Regions from separate parts of the Pigmentiphaga aceris genome, predicted to be linked through region 3. Evidence: predicted binding sites of a transcription regulator. Region 3 holds the regulator's gene; each other region holds the start of a gene.
The links. The regulator FNR, encoded in region 3, switches genes on or off when oxygen is low (the NO sensors DNR and NnrR bind a similar motif). The targets are predictions, from matches to a motif close to TTGATNNNNATCAA.

Region 1 (5,090 bases), 2.0 Mb from region 3:
TTCAGCCGCCCACCACGTGCCCAGGACGAGCACGGCCAGCAGCAACAGCGAAATCGAGGAACCCAGCCGGTCTTTCATGGCTTACTGTGCCGCGCCAGTGGTCAACAGACCCCGGCTACCGCTGGCGATGAAGCTGCCAAGCCGACCTTGGGCTGCCAGGATCAAGTCGCAGCATTCGCGTGCCGCGCCGTGGCCACCAGCCTTGCCGGTAACCCAGTGTGCTGCCTGCGATACGTAGGTGGGTGCACCCGGCACGCTGACCGCAAAACCGACACGTTGCAAGGCCGGCAGGTCCATCAGGTCATCGCCCATGAAACCGGTTTCGTCCAGGGTGACCTGCATGCGCTTGGTCAGCTCATTCAGGGCTGCGCCTTTGTCGGACACGCCCTGCAGCACTTCGGCAATACCCAGGTCTGCAGCGCGACGGCTGAGCATGGCCGAATCGCGGCCGGTCATCAGCGCCACTTCAATGCCGCTTTCACGCAGCAGCTTCAGGCCGTGGCCGTCCAACACATGGAAGCCCTTGAGCGTTTCGCCCTGGGCCGAATACCACAACACGCCATCGGTCAGAATGCCGTCGACGTCGAACACCATCAGGCGCACACGCGCAGCGCGTTCGCGCACTTCCTGCGGAATACGGGCCAACAGCAAGGCTTCGGCGGGGTGGGGCAGATTGATCTCGGGCAAATTCATTGGCTTAGAGCACCTTCGCGGCCAGTAGGTCGTGCATGTGCAGGGCACCGATCAACGCGCCCGAAGGGTCGCGGACCAGCAGCAGATTCTTGCGATTTTCGTCCATCAGCGCGGCGGCTTCCACTGCCAGCGCGTCGGGGCCGATAGCGTAAGGCTTGTGTGACATGCCAGCCTCTACCGTGAGACCGCGGATGTCGCCCACGCGTTCCAGCAGACGACGCAGATCGCCGTCGGTGAAGATGCCAACCACCTGTTCCTGCGCATCCAGCACCACTGTCATCCCCATGCCCTTCAGGCTTATCTCGGTCAAGGCGTCGGTGATAGATGCTGTTACAGGAACGGTGGGCACGGCGGGCCCGGACCGCATCACGTCGCGCACGTGGGTCAGCAAACGGCGGCCCAGTGCACCACCCGGATGCGAGCGCGCGAAATCTTCCGCGCCAAAGCCACGCGCTTCCAGACAGGCCACGGCCAGCGCGTCACCCAAGGCCAGCGTCGCCGTGGTGCTGGCGGTGGGCGCAAGGTTCATCGGGCAGGCTTCTTTGGTCACGTTGGCATTCAAGTGAATGTCGGCAAGCTGCGCAAGTTCGGATTCCGGCCGGCCGGTGATGCTGATCAGCCGGGCCCCCATGCGCTTGACCTGCGGCACGATGGTCAGCAGTTCAGTGGCAGAACCCGAATAGGAAATGGCGATCACCACGTCTTGCGCGGTGATCATGCCCAGATCGCCGTGCACGGCTTCGGCAGCGTGCATGAAGAAGGCGGGCGTGCCGGTCGATGCCAGCGTGGCTGCGATCTTGCGGGCAATGTGGCCTGACTTGCCGATGCCGCTGACCACCACGCGCCCCTGACAGTCCAGCAGCAACTGGGCAGCCTGTGTGAAATGATCGTCAAGCCGTTCCGCCAGCGCTGCAATTGCCTCGGCCTCGACCGCCAGCGTGCGGCGCGCCGACGCCAGCGCGTCTTCGGCATTGGCGGTGGGGCGATGGGGGAGCGTAGCGAGGTTGGGCGTCATGCGTCGATGCGGAGTCAGTCCGGGAAAATCGTGATTCTACGCACCGGAAAATGGCGATGCGACGTGACTTCCAGTATAGACGCAAAGGGCATGATCCTTGCTTGGTTCATGCCTTACCTGGCACTGCTGCTAGGGTTTGCCGTATTCCTTGGGCAAATGGCGTCCTGGAAATCGAGCCCATCAGATTCTGTAACGCTGTGTCATTCAGGATCACTGGCGTGATCATCGGCACAGCTGGCCGCGTTGCGAGCGGGCTTTGGCATCGGCGCTTGTCAGGTGGGGCTTGCGCGCAAAAACGACTCGCTGGTGCGTGTGTTGCCCGCTAGCTTTGCCCCCGGCGTTGGACACCTGGATTGTGATGCGCGAGGACTTGCGAAAAAGCCCGCGTTGCATGGCGACCTTTGCGGCGCTGGCAAGCGGGCTTGATGCCTACATCAAGGGCAACTGATCGGTGGACACACAGGTCTTCAGATCAGATGCACCATCACGTCAGCACAGCATTCAGAAGCGATAACCCACGGCAATGGTGGTGACCCAGGGATCGATCTCGGCCTTGCCGATCTTGGTGCCGTTCAACTTCACGTCGGTGTCGATCTTGATGTAACGCAGGCTGGCATTCACGAACCAGCGATCGTTGATCTTCACGTCCACGCCGAACTGGGCAGCCAGGCCCCAGGAATCCGTCAGTTCAAGATGGTTGCCCGCCAGCGGGCCGACTGCACGGGTAGAGAAGAATCGGGTGTAGTTCACGCCCAGGCCAACATAGGGCTGGAAAGTCTGATCGGGCAGGAAGTGCCATTGCAGGCTGACGGTGGGCGGCAATTGCTTGCTGGTGCCGATCTGGCCGTTGACCGCGCCGCTGCCATACACGTCATGACGGAACGGGGCGGCTGCCAGCACGTCCAGGCCCAGATTGCGCGTAAACATGTAGGTGGCAGAGATGCTGGGCTTCACGTCGTTGTTCACGTCGAGGCCGATGGCCCCGTTCAATGCCGAACCATTGTCCGACTTCGGACGAACCTGCGAGACGCCTGCCTTGACCAGCCAGTCACCTTGCTCGTGGGCGAGGGCGGGGGCGGTGAAAGCGGCAGCGCACAACACTGCACCAAGAAGAAGGCCAGCGCGGGCGCGTTGGGTAATCATGATCGCTCCAGGAGTAGATGTTCTGATGAGCATTCAGCTTCTCAGAGCAGCCCGGGTGGAGCGTTGATGCAGGTCAAGCGTGGGGTGGAAATGACTGCGGCCCCACGTGCCCAGGTGGGGCAGGCGGGGCCGCAATGGCCGTGAAGCAACAGTTTCCGAAATACTGATAGTAGGTGGCTGCCCTTATCGCATGACGAGGGCAGCCCGCTTCGCAACACTTGTGGGTCACGCTACGCCAGGTTCAACCCGGCGTGCGCAGCGTCGGCTCGCGTTCCCACAGACGATGCGTCTTGGCTCCTGTGATGAAGGCATCAATGCCACCTTCGCTCCCACCTTCAATCGCAATCACCCCCGCATCGGGCACCACCGACGCCTTGTCCATCAGCGGTTTGGCGGTGGAGGTATGGCCAATGAACTTCAGATGCGCAAAGGCGTTCTGCACCCATTCGACCGCAGCCGCTTCCTTCACCAGTGCAGCGACGCCATCTTTCGATACCGCCAGCACCACCGCATCGAACACCACCGAGGGACCGCCGCTGATCGTGTGATCCGCCGGCAACTGCTTGCCGCCTGCCGTCTTCACGCCGCCGATTTTGGGAGCCACCAGTTCGACCATCGCGCCTTCGGCCTCGACTGCGCTGCGAACATCCGCCAGCAACTTGTCGTCTGCCCCGTCGGTCACCAGCACCCCCACCTTCCGGCCCTTCAGAATCGGCACGGCTTTCTTGATGATGCTTAGCGTTGGCGAGTCAGGCAGATCGATAGGTGCCTTGGCGGGCTTGATCTGCTCTGCCTGACCTTCCATGCCCAGTGCTGCTTCCACCGCTTTGCCAAGCTTCGGTTCGACCAAATGCAGATGCCCCAGCACACGTTGGCGAATCGGCACGATGGCAACCTTGGCCAACTCGAATGCAAACGCACTGATGATGTGCTGCTGTTCCGGTTCAGTCTGCGAGCGGAAGAACTGGCGTGCCTGGCTGTAGTGATCCGAGAAGGTTTCCGAGCGCTCGCGCACCTTGCCGCCTTCCACCGGATCAGCCACCGTGTGAAATCCGCGCGGGCTTTCACGCGGACCTTCAGGGGCGATGCTGTTCGGCTCGTAGTTCGCGCGTCCCGGCGGATTGTTCATGCGCATCAGGCCGTCGCGCTGGAAGTTGCGCATGGGGCACTGCGGGCGATTGACCGGGATCTCGTGGAAGTTCGGGCCACCCAGGCGGCTGAGCTGCGTGTCGGTGTACGAGAACAGGCGGCCTTGCAGCAGCGGGTCGTTGCTGAAGTCGATGCCCGGCACCACGTGGCCGGGGTGGAAGGCCACTTGCTCGGTTTCTGCGAAGAAGTTGTCCGGGTTGCGGTTCAACACCATCTTGCCCAGCTTGGTCAGCGGGACGACTTCTTCGGGAATCAGCTTGGTCGCATCCAGAATGTCGAATTCAAAGGCGTCGGCAGTGGCCTGGTCAAAGACCTGCACCGAGAACTCCCATTCCGGGAAGTCGCCGCTGTCGATGGCATTCCACAGGTCGCGTCGGTGGAAGTCATTGTCGGCACCGTTGATCTTCAAGGCTTCGTCCCACAACACCGATGCCGTGCCCAGCATGGGGCGCCAGTGGAATTTCACGAAGGTGGATTCGCCGGCCTCGTTGATGAAGCGGAAGGTGTGGACACCAAACCCTTCGATCATGCGCAGCGAGCGCGGAATCGCCCGGTCCGACATGGCCCACAGCAACATATGCGTGGTCTCGGGGCTGAGCGAAGCAAAGTCCCAGAAGGTGTCATGCGCAGATGCGGCCTGCGGGAAGGCGCGGTCGGCTTCCATTTTTACCGAATGAACCAGGTCGGGGAACTTCATCGCGTCCTGGATGAAAAACACCGGGATGTTATTTCCGACCAGGTCGAAGTTGCCTTCGGATGTGTAGAACTTGACCGCAAAGCCGCGCACATCGCGCGGCAGGTCGACTGAACCCGCGCCGCCAGCGACAGTAGAAAACCGCACAAACACCGGCGTCTGCACCGAGGGGTCTTGCAGGAAGGCCGCCTTGGTCCACTTGGCACAGGATTCGTAGGGCTGGAAATACCCATGCGCGCCCGACCCACGTGCGTGCACGATGCGTTCGGGGATGCGTTCATGGTCGAAATGCGTGATCTTTTCACGCAGGATGAAGTCTTCCAGCAGCGTCGGCCCGCGTGCACCGGCTTTCAACGAGTTCTGGTTGTCAGAAATCGGTGCGCCCTGGTTGGTCGT
Region 2 (5,090 bases), 740 kb from region 3:
GGCGGCAAGCAGCAGACGCTGTTCACGCACGTAGCCAAACACGGTATTGCCCACCTGCTCGCGGAACAGTTCACTCAGGCGACGCTCGTTGGTGCCAACGATGCGCGCCAAATCGAATACCGACGGCGGATCGCTCAGACGCTCGTCGAGCAACGAGCAGGCTTGCTGCACCCAGTCTTTTTCGCGCGATACCGCTTCTGGTGGCACCACGTCAGAGGCCGGTGCCACGGCCAGCGGCGCACGCCCGCGCTGCAGATGCACGCGAATACGCGCTACTACTTCTTCTTCGAAGAAGGGTTTTACGATGTAATCGACCGCACCCGCCTCGAATCCGGCCAGCCGTTCGCTGACTTCGTCTGCGCCCGTCAGGAAAATCACCGGAACGTGACGCGTGACCTCGTCTTGCTTCAGACGGCGGCAAATGGTGAATCCGTCGGCACCCGGCATGCGGACGTCCAGCAAGATCAGGTCTGGCGACAAGTCATGCGCACGCGCCAGCCCCTGCTCGCCATCCTGGGCAATCAGCACGACAAAGCCACGACCGCGCAGAAACTCGACCATCAGGCGAAGGTCCACGGGTGAATCGTCGATCAGGAGAATGCGGGGCAGCGACACAAAACTTGCCATGGGGTGAAAGGTCAAATTCTGGAGGATGTCAGGCTGAGAAGGTGCTTCCGTCGCATCCAGCCCACGGAAAAAAACCGTCTCTCAACATATTTTATCGTGCATCAATACTTTGCCTTCCCCTGAGGCGTAACCAACATTGGTTCGGTTTTTGCGATTGTTGCGCAGACCCAGACTTTCGAGTCTGACCTTTCGAGATCTGACTCAAGCCCCCCCTTGATCACCGCCTTGATCGCTGCCGAACCCATGCTCGACCGCATACACCGCAATCTGCACACGGCTCGTCAGGTTCAGCTTCTTCAAGATGTTCTGCACGTGGATCTTCACCGTGCTTTCCGCGACATCCAGATGACGGGCGATTTCCTTGTTGCTTTCGCCACGCGCCAGGCACTGCACGATATCGCGCTCACGGGCCGTCAGGCGGGCACGTGCTGCCGGGGTGTCGGCGGCAGATGCCTGAGCAGGTTGCGCGCGAAACTGCGCCACCAGCTTGGCCGTCATGCTGTCGGCAATCACCGCTTCACCACTTGCCGCGCGTCGAATCGCACTCGTCAGCGCATCGGCCTCGATGTTTTTCACCAGATAGCCACGCGCACCGCTGCGCAAGGCGTCGCCCAGGTCATCGGCATCTTCCGACACCGTCAGCATCAGCACCGCGCTGTCAGGCAGCTCCTGGGTCAGCAGTTTCAAGGTTTCAAGCCCCGACAAGCCCGGCATGTTCAGGTCGAGCAGGATCACGTCAGGGCGGTGCTCACGCGCCCGTTTAACGCCGTCCAGCCCATCCGCCGCCTCGGCCACCACCTCGAAATCGGCCTGACGCTGCAACAGCAGGCGCACACCGGAACGAAACAGGGAATGGTCGTCGATCAGCAGGATTCGAATGGTCATGGGTTGGAAAAATGAGTTCAAAAGACAGCGGTACTGCGCGACGAACGTGCTGTGCATCGCGGTGTTAGCGCTGCGGAAATCGGCAGCCACACGACTCCCGGACAAGCTCAGGCAGACAGTCGTTCCTCGCGCGCAAGCTGTAGCGACACACTTGCACCATGCCCCGTCTTGCCCGTCAGGTGCAGCTGCGCCCGGATGCGCGCCGCCCGCTCGGCCATGATGCTCAAGCCTATATGGCGCTCGCCACGCTCGGCAACCTCCGCGGGATCGTAGCCCTGCCCATCGTCGGATACCGTCAGCGAGAAGTCGCGCTGGTTGACGATCTGGATGTGTACCCGCTGGGCCTGCGCATGCTTGCGGACATTCGACAACGCCTCTTGCAGGATGAACAAGACCTGCAATTGCTGGTCGGGTGGCAAGGGTGCGCCGCCGTCTTCGTCGATATCCAGATCGACCTGGATATCAGTCTGGCGACGGAAACGCAGGACGGCCTCTTCGACTGCCGAGCGCAGTTCTTCATGGTCAAGCCTGGTGCGGAAATTCACCAGCAACTCACGCACGTCCTCGTAACTTTCACGCACGCCGGTTGCCATCAATGGCACGGTTGCACGAATGTCGGCCAAGTCGCCACGCGTGGCAGCGGCTGTCAGCATCTGCACCTGAAGGTTCAGGAAATTCAGCCCCTGCGCAATGCTGTCGTGCAACCCCTGCGCCACCAGATTGCGTTCCTGGGCCACCGCCAATTGCTGTTCTTTCGCACCCAGCCGGCAATTATCCAGCGCGATGCCAAGGTGTTGACCAAGCGTGCTGGCCAGTTGCGTCTGGCTGGCCGACAGCTTGGTCTGCTGGCGAAAATGCAAAGAGAACGAACCCAGCACCTCGTCAGGCGTGACGATGCGAAACACCGCCAGACTGCCGAAACCTTCCTGCGCACAACGAAAATCGCGTGTGGGTGCAGCATGAAAATCGTGGATCACGATCACACCCTGGCGCGTGGCTTCCCCGCAGAAACACGCGTTCACCGGCATGCAATGCTCGGCATCTTCCAGCTCGTCCGACAAGCCTTCCGACACCACCAGGTGCAGGTTTTCACCACGCGGATCGATGGCACGCACACTGCCGCCATCGGCACCGAACTGTGCCATTACCCGGGTCAGGAAGCCGTGGCAGGTCTGCTCGATATCGTTGGGCTGATTCAGAAACGCCGCCATGTCGTACAAGGCGGCAAGCTCGCGGTTCTGGGTGGCCAGTTGCGCGGTCTTTTCTTCGACGCGTGTTTCCAGATCGGCGTAGGCGGCAGCCAGTTCGTCCGCCATCTGATTGAAGCCTTCTGCCAGCTTGCCGAGTTCGTCACCGCCGATGACCGGCACCCGCGCCCCCATCTCGCGCGCAGCCAGTCGCCGCTGTCCGTCCCGCAGCCGCAGCACGGGGGCAATGATCCACAGGTGCAGCAACGCAATCATGGCCAGTGTGCCCATCCCGGCCATGACCAGCAGTACGCCTTGAGAGAACCGCAGCAAGGAGGTCTTGCCGGCATTGTCGCGTTCGATCAGCCGCACGAGCCGATCGGCTTGATGAACAAACCGCGGCAGCAGGTCCAGGTAGATGTCGTTGCCTTCTCCGGCCAGCGCTGACACCAGCGCAGGTTGCAGTTGCGTTCGCCACGATTGCGCCACGACTGTCATTTGCACCTGCACGTCGTGGTCGGTCGGCAAAAACAGGGGCCGCGCCGGGTTGCCTTCAACCAGTCGGGCCAGCACGGTGTTTTGCATCGTCATGTCGACGTCGGCGCTTTCACCGCGCAGGAGTGCTACCGCCACGCGGGTGGCACGCATGCGCAAGCTGCCTGTGTCGTTGATCGCAGCGCCTGCGCCTTCGAGTTGCCAGGACAGCCACAGTGTCCAGCAGACCATGCTGACGACGATCAGCAGTGCGGCGAGCGAGGCTCCGATGATGCGGGTGGACAGGCGATTGCGCAGGCGTGGCTGGTCGTCGGGGGCTGACTGACTGGACATTGGGGCGGTATGTGCGCGGCGATTGCTGAGCTTTTCAGCGTAGCCCGCGTGTTCCTGTGCCGCGCTTCCTGACGATGGTTCGATTTGATCTACAACAAATGTCGTGCAGACAAACGTGCTTAGGATGGCGCGCGCGGGGTTTTGTGGCGTCGTTTTTTGGTTTTTTGGAACGGTGGGTTTGTTCTTCTGCCAGTCGCGGGTGGTGGGGCCGACTCGTCTGCCCCGCTGGACTTTGGCGTCGGGGCTCCCGCCCTCCACCTTGTCCAGAAGGGCAGCCGACCCGGCCCCACCACCCACGCCTTCAAAGACGTTTGGTTAAAAGCGCATGCCGCCTTTGGACGCGTATTGATTCTCTGGCTGCTTGGTGCTGTGAACGGTTCTCGGCGTGCATGGGCCACCATGCTTAAACGCTATCCGGCTGGCCGTGGGGACTGGCTGGCCAGGTCGCCACGAAGCGACTCAGCGGCTCACGGTTCTGGCCGTATATCAGGGGCCTTTCAGGGCAGCGCCACGCAAGAAAATTTGCGCGCCTGCTTGGCGGTGGGGTGACACGGAAGCGGGTGGCCGCGCACCAGGTAATGCGACGAAAAGGCGGGGCGCTGAAGGTTGGCGCTTTGAAGGCTATGCATTGAACGTTCGGGCTGCTGATCAACGTTCGGAGCGATGACGAATGTTCAAAGCGATGAACGTTCGAAGCGGTAAAGACGTTCAAGGCGGCGATGAATGGTAGTGAGCAGTGGTGCATGCCGATGATGCCAAGCACTTCCAACAACCCAGGGCGTGCCACCGATCGAGAACCAGCTCGTCACCGTTGATGGGACCAAGATGATCGAGCACGCGAAGATCACCGTACGCAGCTCAGCATTCCAGGCTACCAATGCCCCGGTGGCGTTGCTATCGAGCATGGCAAGCGCCTTGACCAATCGCAGCACAAGCGTTTTCGCCAATCAGCCGCCAGCACCACGATCGTCGCTGCCGCTCTCCGCATGCCGTAACGCGGCGGCCACCCGCTTCGGTGTCACCCCACCACCAAGCAGGCGCGCAAATATTCTTGAGTGGCACTGCCGTAAAAGGCAACTGAAGAACCCACCGAATCGTGAGCCGGAGAAACCGCTTCGTGGCGACCTGGCCAGCCAGTCCCCACGGCCAGCCGCGTGGCGATCAAGAAACGTGGCCCAGGAATACCGAGAACCGATTCCAGCACTTGGCAGCCAGAGAATGGCGCACGCCCAAAGGCGGGATTAGCTTTTAACCAAACGTCTTTGAAGGCGTGGGTGGTGGGGCCGGATTGTCTGCCCTTCTGGACAAGGTGGAGGGCGGAGACCCGACGCCAAAGTCAAGCGGGGCAGACGAGCCGGCCCCACCACCCGCGACTGGCAAAAGAACAAAAAAACACCGTCACAGCAAAACTCACCCCCCAGTCTGCGACATGAACCGAACCACCTGCCCCGGCCTCGAATCGAACACATGCCGCTCAGGCTTCATCGCCATCGCCGCCACAATCGCCGACCGTAGCTGAGCATCACTCGCCCCATCCCGCAACTGCCGCCCCAAGTCGACCTT
Region 3 (5,090 bases):
CCAGCGTGGATGACGACCGGTAAGCAACATCCAGCCACCCAGCATGGCCAGCAACACATGGCTAAGCAACCAGATCGGATGCAGCCACGCGGCCGCGCCGGCCACATGCGCCATGCCCACCGCACCAGCCGAAGCCAGCCCGCCCAATACCCCATACCCGAGGAAACGCCCCAGGTGAAACCAGGCAGCGTCGGCAGGCGTACGCGCTATCGCCACGGAAGCCGGGCCGCACATGGCGACACAGTGGACACCGCCGGCCAGTCCGAGCAAGGCAGTCGCCGTCACCACCGACAGGTTAAGCATTACAAGATCCGCGAAAATTGCACCTGTGCGCTGGCACGTTGTGCATAGCGGTCGAACACCCGCGCAATCGCGCGCACCAGGAACCAGCCGGCTTCCGTGACACGCAAACCTTCCTCATCGATTTCGACCAGACCCTGGGACACGAAGGTATCCATCATCGCCAGCTCTTCGGCGAAATGCCGGCGCGAGTCGATCAGATACGAGATGTCCATGACCTCGAAATTCAGCACGCCCTGGCACATGATTGCCATGATGACGGCGTGGCGCAGCAGGTCGTCCGCGCTCATGGCATGGCCACGGAACACCGGCAGGCGGCCGCCTTCGATGGCGTCGTAATACTCGTCCAGCGTGCGCACATTCTGCGCATAGGTGGCGCCCACGCGGCTGATGGCCGACACGCCCAGCGCAATCAGGTCACAGTCCGGCTGCGTGGTGTAACCCTGGAAGTTGCGGTGCATGCGACCCTGCCGCTTGGCAATCGCCAGCGCGTCATCGGGGCGTGCAAAGTGGTCCATGCCGATGTAATCCCAACCCGCATCGCCCAGACGGGTGATCGCGCTGTGCAACATGGCGACCCGTGCACTGGCGCTGGGCAGATCGTAATCATGAATGCGGCGCTGCGGCTTGAAGCGATCCGGCAGGTGCGCGTAGGCATAGACCGCCACACGATCGGGTGCCAGCCGGGCAAGCGTGTCCAGCGTGCGAACGAACGAGTCGGGGGTCTGCTTGGGCAGACCGTAGATCAGGTCTACGTTGATCGACTCGAAGCCTTCGGCACGCGCCGCTGCCATCAGGCTGAATACCTCATCTTCGGACTGCACACGGTGCACCGCTGCCTGCACATCGCGGTCGAAATCCTGAATGCCGAAACTCAGGCGATTGAAGCCCATGCGGCGCAGCGCATGCAGGCGTTCAGCATCGACCGTACGCGGATCGACCTCGATCGAACGTTCGGCATTTGCGGCGAACGGGAGCAGGCTTTCAAGCTTGTAGACCAGCGACTGAAGCTGATCGTCGTCCAGAAAAGTCGGCGTGCCGCCCCCCAGATGCAGCTGGGTGACTGGCGAGGTGTGCGACATGGCCTGGCGCGTCAGTTCGGCCTCGCGGAACAAGGCGGCCAGGTAACGGCGTGCCTTGGTCTTGTCGCGTGTGACAACCTTGTTGCAGGCGCAGTAATAGCAGATCGACTCACAGAACGGCACATGCACGTACAGCGACAGCGGCCGGGCAAGACCACCGATGCCGCGCACGGCGAGCGCGTGGCGGTGGGCGTCCAGATCGTGGGCTTCCGTGAAGCGATCGGCCGTGGGGTAGGATGTATAGCGAGGGCCAGGGGCGTCAAGCCGCGCCAGCAGCGCGGTGTCGGGGACGAATCCCGCGCCCCGATGCGCGGACGTCTGGCGGGTGGGATCGGGATTGCTGATCGGTTCCATGCAGCAACTTTGCCCCACTGGCTACAGGTGTGATTTGATCCAGGTCAACCCGCTTGCAGGTCGTTACACCGTACACTTGCGTCAGGAGAACACATGTCAGATGCCACCACGTCACCCCTGCGTCACGACCCGCCCGCTTTGAAAGAAGTCCAGGTCAGTTGTTCCAAATGCAATCTGCGCGAGCTTTGCATGCCGGTCCGTTTGCGCGAGGACGAACTCGATGTCCTCGATCGCCTGATCGCCAATCGCAAACGCGTGCCGCGCGGCAAACCTCTGTTCAGCAACGGCGACAAGTTCGGCGCGATCTATGCCATTCGCTCCGGCACCTTCAAAACACGCATCAACACGGCCGATGGCCGTGATCAGGTGACGGGTTTCCATATCTCCGGCGAAATCGTCGGCCTCGACGGCATGGGCGGTGAACAACACGCCTGCGACGCGATGGCGCTGGAAGATTCCGAAGTCTGCGTGATTCCGTACGACCGCCTTGAAGAGCTGTCGCGCGAGTGCACCACCCTGCAACAGCACTTCCACCGCCTGATGAGCCGCGAAATCGTGCGCGACCACGGCGTGATGCTGCTGCTGGGCAGCATGCGCGCCGAGGAACGTCTGGCCGCTTTCCTGCTCAACCTGGTGACCCGCATGCGGGCACGCGGATTCTCGGGCAGCGAACTGGTGCTGCGCATGACACGCGAAGAAATCGGCAGCTATCTGGGCCTCAAGCTTGAGACCGTCAGCCGCACCTTCTCGAAGTTTGCCGAGGAAGGACTGATCTCGGTGAACCAGCGCCACATCCGTATCGAGCAGCCAGAGAAGTTGCGCCAGATGGTCGGCACGCACGCTTGAGCCAGCGGTTTGCATTGCGGAAAACACTAGCCGTCTGCATGCGCATGTAGCACCCCGGTGCTACCCGCCCGCCCCCACAGCGGGCGGATACTTCCTGCCGGGGGGACACGCCCCCGAGGCGCAGGCTCTTGCGCCTCCACCCTGACGTCCGCCTCAAGCGGGCGCATTCTGGAGATTGGACATGGCAGCCAAACGCATTCTTTTCCTGGCCGGCGATTACGTCGAAGACTACGAACTGATGGTCCCGTTCCAGGCGCTCGCCGCCGTAGGCCACCAGTGCGATGTCGTGGCCCCGGAAAAGGCCAAGGGCGATCAGATCCGCACCGCCATCCACGACTTCGAAGGCGACCAGACCTACAGCGAAAAGCGCGGCCACAACTTCACGCTCAATGCCAGCTTCGCCGATGTCGATCCGGCTTCGTATGACGCGCTGCTGATCCCGGGCGGCCGCGCCCCCGAGTACATTCGCCTGAACCCGCGCGTGCTGGAAATCGTCAAACACTTTGCCGATGCCAACAAGCCCATCGCAGCCGTCTGCCACGGCCCGCAACTGCTGGCCGCAGCCGGCGTGCTGAAGGGTCGCAAAAGCTCGGCCTACCCGGCTTGCGCGCCGGAAGTGCGTCTGTCGGGCGGTGAATTCGTTGACGTGCCGATCGACGGTGCCTACACCGACGGCAACCTGGTGACCGCGCCCGCATGGCCGGCACACCCGGCATGGATCGGACAATTCCTGGCCTTGCTGGGCACCAAGATCACGCTGTAAAACTCAGCGTGCGCCGCCGCGCCGCCGGACTGTTCCGGCGGCGGGTGTGACGCTCAAGGAGATGGCTTCCCATGTGCAGCATCTACTCGCACACCGACCCGATTCTTTACGAATCGCGCACGCGTTCGATCCGCATCATGAAGGCGGTCACCAGCATCAAGCTGGAAAACCTGTTCTGGCAGACGCTCACCGAGCTGGCCAATGAGAACGGCATGACCACCAACCAGCTGATCGCCAAGCTGTTTGAAGAGGTCTACGCGTTCCGCGGCGAGACCACCAATTTCACGTCGTTCCTGCGGGTCAGCTGCCTGCGGTACATGGCATTGAAAGCCGATGCCAGCATGGATGGGCGCGAGGTCTGGCGACGGGCCATCGCGTCCACAGGCGCGGTTGAACCGGCAGAGGCAATGCAAGCTGCCGAGGCTCACCGCGCAGCTTGAGCACGAGGGGCAGCGTGCACCGGACGCGTGGTGCGCGCCTGCCGTTTTCGACGCCAGATGATCCACCCGGTCACGCTCAAGACAACGACCACGATCCCCAGTATCGACACCGCCAATTGCAACGGCCATCCCCATAGCGCCGCCATGTGCAGGCTGGTCAGCCACAGGGTCGCGGTGTCGCCCGCCACGCCACCGGTGGGTAACTGAACACCGCGCAGCTTTCCGTCTGCGGCATCGAAGAACACGTGGGTGCTACCCGTCTTGTCGCGGATGTCCTGCGTGCTGCGCACGGTGTAACGATAGAGATTGGCGCGCGGATCGAAAGCCAGCCAATGTTCGCCAACGATCCCAAGCTGCTTTTCCTCCGTCATGGTCGCCATGTGACGACGCCCTTGCGTCAGGGCTTGCTCCCAGTCCATGCTCGTCTTTGATCCAGACGCAGACTGCCTGAGCGCGCGGCGAAGGTCGGGCTGCTGATCCAACCAGACCCCCATCACCGGTCGGTATACCGCTGGCAGGTTGAAGGCGACACTGCTCCAGGCCATGCCCAGCAGCAACACCCACAACCACAGGCCGGACGCCCGGTGCAGATCGAAGCCCAGCTTGTAGCCACGGCTGCTGACGCGCAATGCCCACGCAGCGCGCCATCGCGCCAACCACGACTTGGCCGGGCCACCCGCGCGCCGTTTTGCTGCCCGCGCGGGGAAGGTCAGAAATGCGCCAATGAAACAGTCCAGCGTCCAGAGCAAGGCCACCACGCCCAGCACCCATTCACCGGTCGAGCCGGCCAATAACGAGGTGTGCAGCCGGTGGATCACAGGCAGCAGATTTTTCAGCCCATCGGTGGGGTCACCCCAGCGACGGTCACCTTGTATCAGGCCGGTCGCCGGGTCGATGAACACTTCCAGCAACACCGGCGATGCTGACCCGGGGTCGGTCAGCCAGACCGGAAAGGCCACGGTCTTGCCGGGATGCCGCGCAAGCGGGATGGCCAGCACCCGCCCCTGCGGATACGCGGCAACCACGATGTCGCGCAGCACGGCCGGCACCATCGGTGCCAATGCTACTGATGTGGCGGGTGTGCGCAGCAGTTCCGGCGCAACCCAGGCATCGAGTTCGTCATGCCACGCCAGTATCGACCCGGTGGCAGATGCCAGAATCAAAAATGCCAGCGTGGCCAGACCCAGCCATCGGTGCAGCAGGACAAGTCGTGCGCGCACGATTTACCAGCGGTAGCTGACGGTCCCGATGATGCGTCGCGGCTCGCCGTAGTCGCACACGTTGTTGTAGCAAATGGACGGAATG

Region 1: FXN63_RS23880 (OmpW/AlkL family protein) is a predicted target of FNR. The motif match lies at 2,915-2,928, and genes of this name have one in related genera.
Region 2: FXN63_RS02470 (type IV pili methyl-accepting chemotaxis transducer N-terminal domain-containing protein) is a predicted target of FNR. The motif match lies at 3,612-3,625, and genes of this name have one in related genera.

The regions. Positions count from the first base shown of each region.
Region 1 covers NZ_CP043046.1:5,546,526-5,551,615, reverse strand. Annotated here, with positions in the region: gene lptC (LPS export ABC transporter periplasmic protein LptC) at 1-78, opposite strand, end outside; gene FXN63_RS23890 (KdsC family phosphatase) at 82-693, opposite strand; gene FXN63_RS23885 (KpsF/GutQ family sugar-phosphate isomerase) at 698-1,708, opposite strand; partial or broken gene FXN63_RS27190 (LysR family transcriptional regulator) at 1,937-2,156, shown strand; gene FXN63_RS23880 (OmpW/AlkL family protein) at 2,210-2,851, opposite strand; gene FXN63_RS23875 (catalase) at 3,093-5,090, opposite strand, start outside.
Region 2 covers NZ_CP043046.1:596,131-601,220, reverse strand. Annotated here, with positions in the region: gene FXN63_RS02480 (response regulator transcription factor) at 1-615, opposite strand, end outside; gene FXN63_RS02475 (response regulator) at 829-1,512, opposite strand; gene FXN63_RS02470 (type IV pili methyl-accepting chemotaxis transducer N-terminal domain-containing protein) at 1,620-3,527, opposite strand; gene FXN63_RS02465 (hypothetical protein) at 4,202-4,432, opposite strand; gene moaA (GTP 3',8-cyclase MoaA) at 4,938-5,090, opposite strand, start outside.
Region 3 covers NZ_CP043046.1:1,331,549-1,336,638, reverse strand. Annotated here, with positions in the region: gene FXN63_RS05605 (sulfite exporter TauE/SafE family protein) at 1-303, opposite strand, end outside; gene hemN (oxygen-independent coproporphyrinogen III oxidase) at 303-1,736, opposite strand; gene fnr (fumarate/nitrate reduction transcriptional regulator Fnr) at 1,830-2,582, shown strand; gene FXN63_RS05590 (DJ-1/PfpI family protein) at 2,764-3,345, shown strand; gene FXN63_RS05585 (ribbon-helix-helix domain-containing protein) at 3,417-3,785, shown strand; gene FXN63_RS05580 (PepSY-associated TM helix domain-containing protein) at 3,770-5,005, opposite strand; gene FXN63_RS05575 (TonB-dependent siderophore receptor) at 5,009-5,090, opposite strand, start outside.